One region of the Streptomyces sp. NPDC104581 genome, then DNA from elsewhere that is predicted to be linked to it. Evidence: riboswitches for the same ligand, from Rfam matches in the RefSeq annotation. Region 1 holds a riboswitch; each other region holds the start of a gene.
What was found. A riboswitch is a leader RNA that binds a small molecule or an ion and turns the genes downstream of it on or off. The one in region 1 is predicted to bind cyclic di-AMP.
Positions count from the first base shown of each region.

Region 2: another riboswitch for cyclic di-AMP. It lies ahead of ACZ61E_RS20920 (M23 family metallopeptidase); the one in region 1 lies ahead of ACZ61E_RS31060 (M23 family metallopeptidase).
Region 3: another riboswitch for cyclic di-AMP. It lies ahead of ACZ61E_RS04180 (C40 family peptidase); the one in region 1 lies ahead of ACZ61E_RS31060 (M23 family metallopeptidase).
Region 4: another riboswitch for cyclic di-AMP. It lies ahead of ACZ61E_RS09550 (transglycosylase family protein); the one in region 1 lies ahead of ACZ61E_RS31060 (M23 family metallopeptidase).

Region 1 covers NZ_JBVJNN010000064.1:12,213-14,405, reverse strand. Annotated here, with positions in the region: gene ACZ61E_RS31065 (M16 family metallopeptidase) at 1-466, shown strand, start outside; cyclic di-AMP (ydaO/yuaA leader) riboswitch at 699-864, shown strand; gene ACZ61E_RS31060 (M23 family metallopeptidase) at 878-1,681, shown strand; gene ACZ61E_RS31055 (HPr family phosphocarrier protein) at 1,763-2,044, opposite strand.
Region 2 covers NZ_JBVJNN010000025.1:17,445-19,637, forward strand. Annotated here, with positions in the region: gene ACZ61E_RS20920 (M23 family metallopeptidase) at 1-1,008, opposite strand, end outside; cyclic di-AMP (ydaO/yuaA leader) riboswitch at 1,020-1,175, opposite strand; gene ACZ61E_RS20925 (PP2C family protein-serine/threonine phosphatase) at 1,512-2,193, opposite strand, start outside.
Region 3 covers NZ_JBVJNN010000003.1:198,974-201,166, reverse strand. Annotated here, with positions in the region: gene pcrA (DNA helicase PcrA) at 1-791, opposite strand, end outside; cyclic di-AMP (ydaO/yuaA leader) riboswitch at 984-1,144, shown strand; gene ACZ61E_RS04180 (C40 family peptidase) at 1,143-2,193, shown strand, end outside.
Region 4 covers NZ_JBVJNN010000008.1:58,770-60,962, forward strand. Annotated here, with positions in the region: gene eno (phosphopyruvate hydratase) at 1-4, opposite strand, end outside; gene ACZ61E_RS09550 (transglycosylase family protein) at 252-929, opposite strand; cyclic di-AMP (ydaO/yuaA leader) riboswitch at 933-1,108, opposite strand; gene ACZ61E_RS09555 (transglycosylase family protein) at 1,367-2,193, opposite strand, start outside.

The sequences.
Region 1 (2,193 bases):
GGGCTACACCTACGGCGTGCGGGCCTTCGCGCAGGTGCTGCGCTCGGACCCGGACGGCACGGGCGTGTCGATGCTCGCCATCAGCGGCTCCGTGGACACCGAGTCGACCGGCCCCGCGCTGGACGACCTGTGGAAGGTGCTGCGTACGCTCGCGGCCGAGGGGCTGACGGACGCCGAGCGTGAGACGGCCGTACAGAACCTGGTCGGAGTCGCGCCGTTGAAGTACGAGACGGCCGCGTCCGTCGCCGACACGCTCGCCGACCAGGTCGAGCAGCACCTCCCGGACGACTTCCAGGCGCGCCTCTACGCACGCCTGGCCGAGACCGGCACCGTCGAGGCGACGGCCGCCGTCGTCAGCGCCTTCCCGGGCGACCGGCTCGTCACGGTGCTCGTCGGGGACGCTTCGGTGATCCGCGAGCCGGTCGAGGCCCTGGGCATCGGCGAGGTGAAGGTCGTCACCGGCTGAGACCGGCTCGGCGCACGGAACCGCGGCGCGGACCCCGCGGCGCAATACGCACATAGGGAACCCCGGTGACGAACCAGTCGCCGGGGTTCCCCGCTATGTCCGCATTCATAAGGAGGTTGCCCGAATGCCCTGTGGCGTGCGCTACAAAAGGGCCTGTCTGTTTGGTGATTGAAAGATGACCCCTTTAGCGTCGGTCCGGCTGTTCGTCAGAGCCCGCCGCATCCGCGGCACCGGACAGCCATCGCCGAGTCCCCGTCAGGCGCGAGCCGGGGGAGCCGGGGACCCACTCAAGTCCCTGGGGTGAATCGGGGGCCTTCGCGTGATCCGCGGAGGAGCCCGTAGGAGACCTTCCTGCTCCGAACCCGTCAGCTAACCCGGTAGGCGAGAAGGAAGGAAAGGACCAGCCACTACATGGCGTTCACCCGTGCCACCGGGAAGCACCGTGCCCCGGGGCGAATGACGCGCCGCGGCGCGCACATCGCCGGAGCCGCCACTCTCACCGCGGCCGGTGTCATCGGCACCCTCGCCACCCCGGCGCTCGCCGCCGAGGCGGGCGCTGCCCTCGCCCAGGAGGCGGCCCCCGCCGCACCCGCCCGCGCCATCGTCATCGACGACTCGCTCGCCGCGAAGATCGACGCCCAGGCCGACGCGCAGCGTCTGGCCGCCCGGAAGGCCGCGAAGGCCGAGGCCGAGGCGGAGGCCGCCGCCCGTGCCAAGGCCGAGGCGAAGCGCAAGGCGCAGGCCCGCGCCAAGGAGGCCCGCGAGGCCAAGGAGCGGGCGGCACGCGCCGCCGAGCGGAAGCGTCTGAACGCCTACCGGCTCCCGGTCGCCGGCTCCTCCGTCACCACCGGCTACCGGACCGGAGGCGCGCTCTGGTCCTCCGGCAGCCACAGCGGCGTCGACTTCCGCGCCACGTCCGGCACTTCGGTCGTCGCGGTCGGCGCGGGCACCGTCGTCGAGGCCGGCTGGGGCGGCGCGTACGGCAACAACGTCGTCATCCGTATGAACGACGGCACCTACACCCAGTACGGACACCTCTCCTCGATCGGCGTCACCGTCGGCCAGGGCGTCTCCCCGGGCACACAGATCGGCCTGGCGGGCTCGACCGGCAACTCCACGGGACCGCACCTGCACTTCGAGGCGCGGACGAGCGCGGAGTACGGCACCGACATCGACCCGGTCGCGTATCTGCGCGCGCACGGCGTCGGCGTCTGAGCCGGCACCCGAGCACGACGAAGGCCCCGGCGTCCTGCCGGGGCCTTCGTCGTGCCGTGCGCACGCGGCGGGTCGGCGGGGTCAGACGGTCTCGGGAAGCTCGTCCAGACCCTCGGCGACCAGCTTCGCCAGCCGGTCGAGCGCGACGTCCGCGCCGTCCACGTCGGAGGCCAGGACGATCTCGTCGCCGCCCTGCGCGCCCAGCCCCAGCACGGCGAGCATCGACGCCGCGTTGACCGGGCTGCCGTCGGCCTTGGCGATCGTCACCGGGACGCCGGAAGCCGTGGCGGCACGGACGAAGATGGAGGCGGGACGGGCGTGCAGGCCCTCGGCCCAGCCGACGTTGACGCGGCGCTCAGCCATGGTGTTGCCCTTCAAGTCACAGTTGTTGTCTAGACCAGTGTGCCACGCGGCTCCGGACCGGCCGATGAGGCACCCCCGGGCCGTCGTCCGGCCGACCCCCAGCCTGCCCCGGCCGAGGACCCGCCGCTACCCGTGCGCGCGCCGTAGGC
Region 2 (2,193 bases), on a different contig from region 1:
CCCGGTCCGTACCTCCAGGTGCAGGTGAGGGCCGGTGACGTTGCCGGTGGCTCCCACGCGTCCGATGGTCTCGCCGGTGGTGACCTTCTGGCCGGCGCCGACCGTCATCGAGGACAGGTGGGCGTACAGGATCTCCGTACCGTCGTCGAGCTCCAGCACGACGCGGTAACCGTACGACCCGGACCAGCCCGCCGACTTGACGGTCCCGGTGTGGACGGCCTTGGTGGGCGTGCCCGTGGGGGCCGCGAAGTCCAGGCCGGTGTGCTGGCCGGAGGACCACATGGAGCCGGTCTGGCCGTAGGTGGAGGTGAGCGTGTACGAGGAGGTGGGCAGCGAGAAGCTGGCGGCCAGCTTCTCCAGGCGCTCCTTCTCCGCCTTGGCCTCCGCCGCCTCCTTGGCCTTGCGCTTCTCCTCGGCCGCCTTCTCCTCCGCGTCGGTCTGCTGCTTCTTGGCCTCGGCCGCGGCCTGCTCGGCCGCGGCGGCCTCGGCGCTCGCCTTCTGGGCTGCGTCGGCCTCGGCCTGCTGCTGCTCCGCCTGCTGGAGGATGCGGGCGCGCAGCGCCTCGCCGGAGTCGGTGGTGCCCTGCTGGGCGTCCGCCGCGGTGAGGGCCGCCGTGGTGAGCGGGGAGGGCGTCTCGTCGCTCTTCTTGTCGCCGTCGGACATGAAAGTCCCGACGCCGGGAAGGGACTTGGCGTCGGGAAAACTGTCCGAGATCGCGTCGGGAAGTGATATCGAGACCGCTGGCTTGTCCTGGGCAGAGGCGATGCCTCCCGCGCCGACCGCGGCGATGACACCCACTCCGAGGACCGTGGAGCTGCGGGCGAGAGCGTTGCGCTGCTTGGCGACACGGTGCTTGCCGCGTACGGGACGGATGGATTCCGCGGTGGGATTCCACTCCTCCCAGTCCCTGCTCGCCTCGCCGTTGCTGTGATCGGTGCCGGTGAGCCGGCTGCCGGGGCCGAAATGGGCCGGGGCTGAGGCTTCGGGGGCAGGCCTGTTGGACGCCACTGGGGCGCTCTCCTTTCCTTCCTTCTCGCCTACCGGGTTAGCTGACGGGTTCGGAGCAGGAAGGTCTCCTACGGGCGTTCCTGACCGCACGAAGCGAACAAGAGGCGCCCGATTCACCCCAATTGGTGGTTCCCCGGTTTCCTCGCGGAATTCGGCGCGTGCGCACGGTGCCGTCTCTTTCGACGGCTGGGACAACCGCGCTGCGTTATCGAACGTTAATAGACGACCGGCGCTTATTCCAAGCTGTTCCGGGTGATCATTAGCGATGACGGGCAGGATCAACCGGCCCACAAGCGGGCACAATCGGGCGAGTTGATCGCCCTGCGGGCCGTGTGTGATCGCACACTCGAACTGACGGTGCGTCAAATGTTATGCGGAGTGGTGCGCTTCGACTACACAGCGTGCCGGACCGGATGACGACACCGCCCCGGCAACCGGTAGTCGGTGGTCGGTGGTCGGCCACCGGTGTTACGGGGAGCGCGACGGGGCGACCACGGGGCGACTCACGGCACGACGGGCATCGTCCTGCGCCGCTCCGGCTGCCCCGCTGCCGGCCGGCTGACCGCCAGCAGCGCCATGTCATCCGTACTGCCGCCGCCGGTGTGCAGCCGTACGTCCCCGACGATCGCCTCCAGCAGTTCGTCCGGACCGGGGAAGATCCGTCCCGCCAGCCGTTCGCGCGGGTTGTAGAAGACACCCGCCGCGTTGCGCGCCTCGGTGAGACCGTCCGTATAGAGCAGCAGCGTCGATCCGGACCCGTACGGGACCTCGTCCGCCCGGTCCGGCCACGCCCCCAACTCGCCCATTCCGAGCGGCAGCGCGGGGTCGGACGGGACCAGGACCGTCAGCGCGCCGTCGGCGGCGATCACCATCGGCTCCGGGTGCCCGCGGTTGACCACCCGCACCATGCCCTCGACGTGCGGGATCTCCGCCAGTACGGCGGTCGTGAACCCCTCGAAGAGATCGATCCCACTGCGCCGGGTGCCTTCGCGCGCCAGCGCCCGCTCCAGCCGCTGCGCGACCCCTTCGAGCGAGCTCTCCTGCTCGGCGGCCTCGCGGAAGGCGCCGATGACGACGGCCACGGTCTCGACCGCGCCCATGCCCTTGCCGCGTACGTCACCGACCACCAGCCGCACCCCGTACGCCGTGTCCTGGACGGCGAACAGGTCACCCCCGATGAACGCG
Region 3 (2,193 bases), on a different contig from region 1:
GGGAACGCCTGGAGCAGATGGACCGTCGTCATGATGATGTCGTCGAAGTCCAGCGCGTTGGCCTCGCGCAGCCGCGCCTGGTACATCCGGTACGCCTCGGCGAGCGTCTTCTCGAAGGGGTCCGTGGCCTGGCCGGCGAAGGTCTCCTCGTCGATCAGCTCGTTCTTCAGATTCGAGATCTTGGCACTGAACGCCTTCGGGGGGTGCCGCTTGGGGTCCAGGTCGAGATCGCGGCAGACCAGGGCCATGAGCCGCTTGGAGTCGGCCGCGTCGTAGATCGAGAACGAGGACGTGAAGCCGAGCCGCTTCGACTCCCGGCGCAGGATACGCACGCAGGCGCTGTGGAACGTCATCACCCACATGGCGTTGGCGCGCGGTCCGACGAGCTGTCCGACGCGCTCCTTCATCTCGCCCGCGGCCTTGTTGGTGAACGTGATCGCCAGTATCTCGCCCGGATGCACACTGCGGGTCCCCAGCAGATGCGCGATCCGGTGCGTCAGCACCCGGGTCTTGCCGGAGCCCGCCCCGGCCACGATGAGCAGCGGTGACCCGGTGTGCACGACGGCGGCGCGCTGCTCGTCGTTCAGCCCTTCGAGCAGCGCCGCCGGGTCCACGACCGTGCGCGGCGCGCCGTCTCGGTGGTACGCATCCCTGGGCGGGGGCACGTCGAACTTCCCTCCGAAGAGATCGTCGGGCACCTGTTCCGGAGCGGTGTCCTCGGGTGGCGGCGGGGGCTCCTCGGCCGAGGGCTGGAGGTCCGCCAGGAAGCTGTCGTCAAAGAGGCTGCTCATCGCTTCCTGAGTCTAGGGTGCCGCACTGACAGCCCGCCGCCACATGGCCTCGCGGGGTCACCGCCGAGTGCGTGCGGCAAAGGTCACGGAAATGTATCGGGCATATCGGCCACCAACCTTCACAGCGGCACCACGAATTGGCTAGCGTGCACGCCGAGGCCGTCCGTACTCCACCGGCGATCAGCGCCAAGCGGGCTGCCTGCGCCGAATCCGGGCTTCCCGAAGGGGGTCCGGAACCGGGGACCCACCATGTTCCACCGGGGTGAATCGGGCCGTGTTCCCGGCCCGTAGGGCAGCCTTCCGTTCCGCCCGAACCCGACAGCTAACCCGGTAGGCGGTCCACGGAAGGAGATGCCTGCCTTGGCATCGCACCGCAAATCGCGCGGCCGTACCGGCGTGCGCGCGAACACACCGGCCGTCGGTTTCACGACGGCCGCCCTCGCCTCGGTCACGCTGCTGTCGACGCAGAGCGCCACCGCCGCGCCCGCGGAGCCCAAGCCCTCCATAGAAGAGGTGCAGAAGAAGGTCGACGACCTGTACCGGCAGGCCGGTACGGCGACGCAGCAGTACAACAAGGCGAAGGAGGCGACCGACACGCAGCGCAGGTCGGTCGACCGGGTCCTGGACGATGTCGCCAAGAGCGCCGAGAAGGTCAACGAGGCGCGGCGCGCCCTCGGTACGTACGCGGCGGCGCAGTACCGCGCCGGTGCGGTCGGCCCCACGGCCGCACTGATGTTCGCGGACAGCCCGGAGTCGTACTTCGAGCAGACCCAGCTGATGGGCCGGCTGACCGACCGCCAGCAGGAGGCCGTCGAGGACTTCCAGAAGGAGCAGCGGTCCGCGGCCGAGCAGCGCGTCGAGGCGACGAAGGGCCTGGAGGCGCTGACGGAGTCGCAGGCGTCCCTCAAGGCCGGCAAGCAGAAGGTCCAGAACAAGCTCGCGGCGGCGCGTTCGCTGCTGTCGGACCTCACGGCCGAGGAGAAGGCGCGGCTCGCCGCGCTGGAGCGGAAGAAGGAGGAAGAGGCGCGCCGCAAGGCCGAGGCGAAGGCCAAGGAGGAGGCCGCGGAGCGCAGGCGTCAGGAAGAGGCGCGGCAGCGGGAGGCGCCCGCGACCGGAGGCGGCGCGGACACGGGCTCGGGCGGCGGTTCGGGTGTCACGGACGGTACGTACGCGGCCAAGGCCGAGAAGGTCCTCGCGTTCGCCCGCGCGCAGATCGGCAAGCCGTACGTGTGGGGCGCCACCGGCCCCAGCTCCTACGACTGCTCGGGTCTGACGGGCGCCGCGTGGAAGGAGGCGGGCGTCCAGCTGCCGCGTACGACCTGGGACCAGGTGAAGGTCGGCACGCGCGTCGCCACGGCGGACCTGCTCCCCGGCGACCTGGTGTTCTTCTACGACGACATCA
Region 4 (2,193 bases), on a different contig from region 1:
GCATCTCCTTCTGGGATGTGACGCGTTGGTGCGGGGCCTCATTGGTCCTGCGGCATGAGCCTAACCGGCTCCCGGGCGAGGGTCGGCCGATGCCCGCCCGCTGGGACGAAAAGAGTCCGGAATGCACGATGTGCGGCGAATGTCGCACCGGAGTCACGCCGATTCACCCGGCGGACGGACCCCGGCCCCGGACCCGGCGCGTCCGGGGGGAGTGAGGCGCGCCGGGCCGGGGCCGGGGTTCCGGGGAAGGGTCAGCTCAGGTGGAGCTGCTGACCCGGGAAGATGACATCGGCCTTCTCGACGATGTCCTTGTTCAGCTTGAACAGCTTCTTCCAGCCGCCTTCGACCTTCTCGGCCTCGGCGATCTTGGAGAGGGTGTCACCGGCCTTGACCTTGTACTCGCCGTCGCCCTTCTTGACCGGGCCGCGCGTCTCGCCACGCGAGGCGGGCTGCTCCTGCTCGGTGCGCGGCTCGGCCTTCCGCGGGGCCGGCTGCGCCTCGGGGGCGGACTGCTCCGGGGCCGCTTCGGCGGAGCCGGCGTCGTTCGAGGCGTTGGACAGGCCGACGCCGCAGCTCGGCCAGGCACCCTTGCCCTGGCCCGCCAGGACCTTCTCGGCGATCTGTATCTGCTGGGCCTTCGACGCCTGGTCGGCGCTGGAGGCGAAGGCGCTGCCGCCGTACGCGGCCCAGGTGGAGGCGGAGAACTGGAGGCCGCCGTAGTAGCCGTTGCCGGTGTTGATCGACCAGTTGCCGCCGGACTCGCACTGGGCGACGGCGTCCCACTCGGCGGTGGTGGCGGCGGAGGCGGAGGTGGCGCCGAGCAGCGGGGCCGCGACAGCGGCACCGGTGATGCCGGCGAGGGTGGCGTAGCGGACGGTCCTGGAGGGACGGCGGTGCTTGCCCTTGCCTGAGTTGCTGGAAAACAGCATGCGTGATCTCCTCACCGACGCCTGCGAGGTGAGCTGTCGGGTTCGGGCCAAGTGAGTTGCCCGGCCGCGCCGCCGGAGAACGTCTTCACGTCCTCCCGCGCACGGCTGCACCCCGAGCCGGCCGTGATGACCGGCACTTACCTTGGGTCCCCCGCTCCTGCCTTCGGCGCTTGACGCGACGAGTACTCCCCCCGACCGACGGCAGGATTCGGCGTGACGGTCGACGGTGCCCGCGGTGCGAGCGGTTAAGACGTTAAACACAGGCATCCCGGATGTTCAAAGACGGAACATCCGGGATGATTCGCCCGTCCCGCCCCGAGGAAACCTCTGTTTACGCAGGTCGGAAAGGACGTGGGGTGAGTTGCCGGGCAGACCGTGTCAGTTGGGGCGAAGAGACGCTTGTCTCACTTGCGCAGATACGGACATAGTCCGCCTAACTACCCCTGACCCACGGCCAGATCGAGGCTCTGGCCCGGCAGGATCAGATCGGCGTCGGAGCCCACGACCTCACGGTTCGCCTCGTACAGGGCGGGCCAGCCACCCTCCACCTTCTGCTCGTCCGCGATGGCCCACAGGTTGTCGCCGGAGCGGACGGTGTACGAGCCCTCGGCGGCGGCGTCGTCGCGTGCCGAACCGTCACCCCGTGAGGCATGACGACCGCTATCACGCGCCTCGCCGGACGTGCCGGGATCGCCCGCCTCCGCCGAGGCGTCAGAACCGCCCGAACCGTCCGCCGACTCCGGCGAACCGGTCGTCGCGTCGCTCTCGGGGGCCGGCTCGCCGCGGTGCTTGCCCTTGCCCGTGCCGGCCTCGGTGCTCGGCCGCGCGCTCGACTCCCCCGTGCCGGGCTTCTCGCCGCCGGCGGCGGAGTCACGGCCGAACTGACCGGAGGGGGGCACCGACTCGGGAGCGGCGGGCAGGACGGCCGTCTCGGTCGGCTCGGGCTCGGGCTCGGCGGGCGTCTCCGGCTCCTCGGTGGCACCGCCGGAGGGCTCACCGTCCGGAGCGCTGTCGGCGTCCGCCGTGAGACCGGTGATCAGCGCGCACGTCGGCCACGCGGTCGGCCCCTGCGCGTCGAGGATCTTCTCCGCGACGGCGATCTGCTGGCTGCGGCTGGCCTGGTCGGGGCTGGGCGCGTACGCCGTACCGCCGAAGTCCGCCCAGGCGTCCTGGGAGATCTGGAGTCCGCCGTAGTACCCGTTGCCGAGGTCGGCGCTCCACATGCCGCCGCTCTCGCACTCGGCGACCCGGTCCCAGGTGGTGG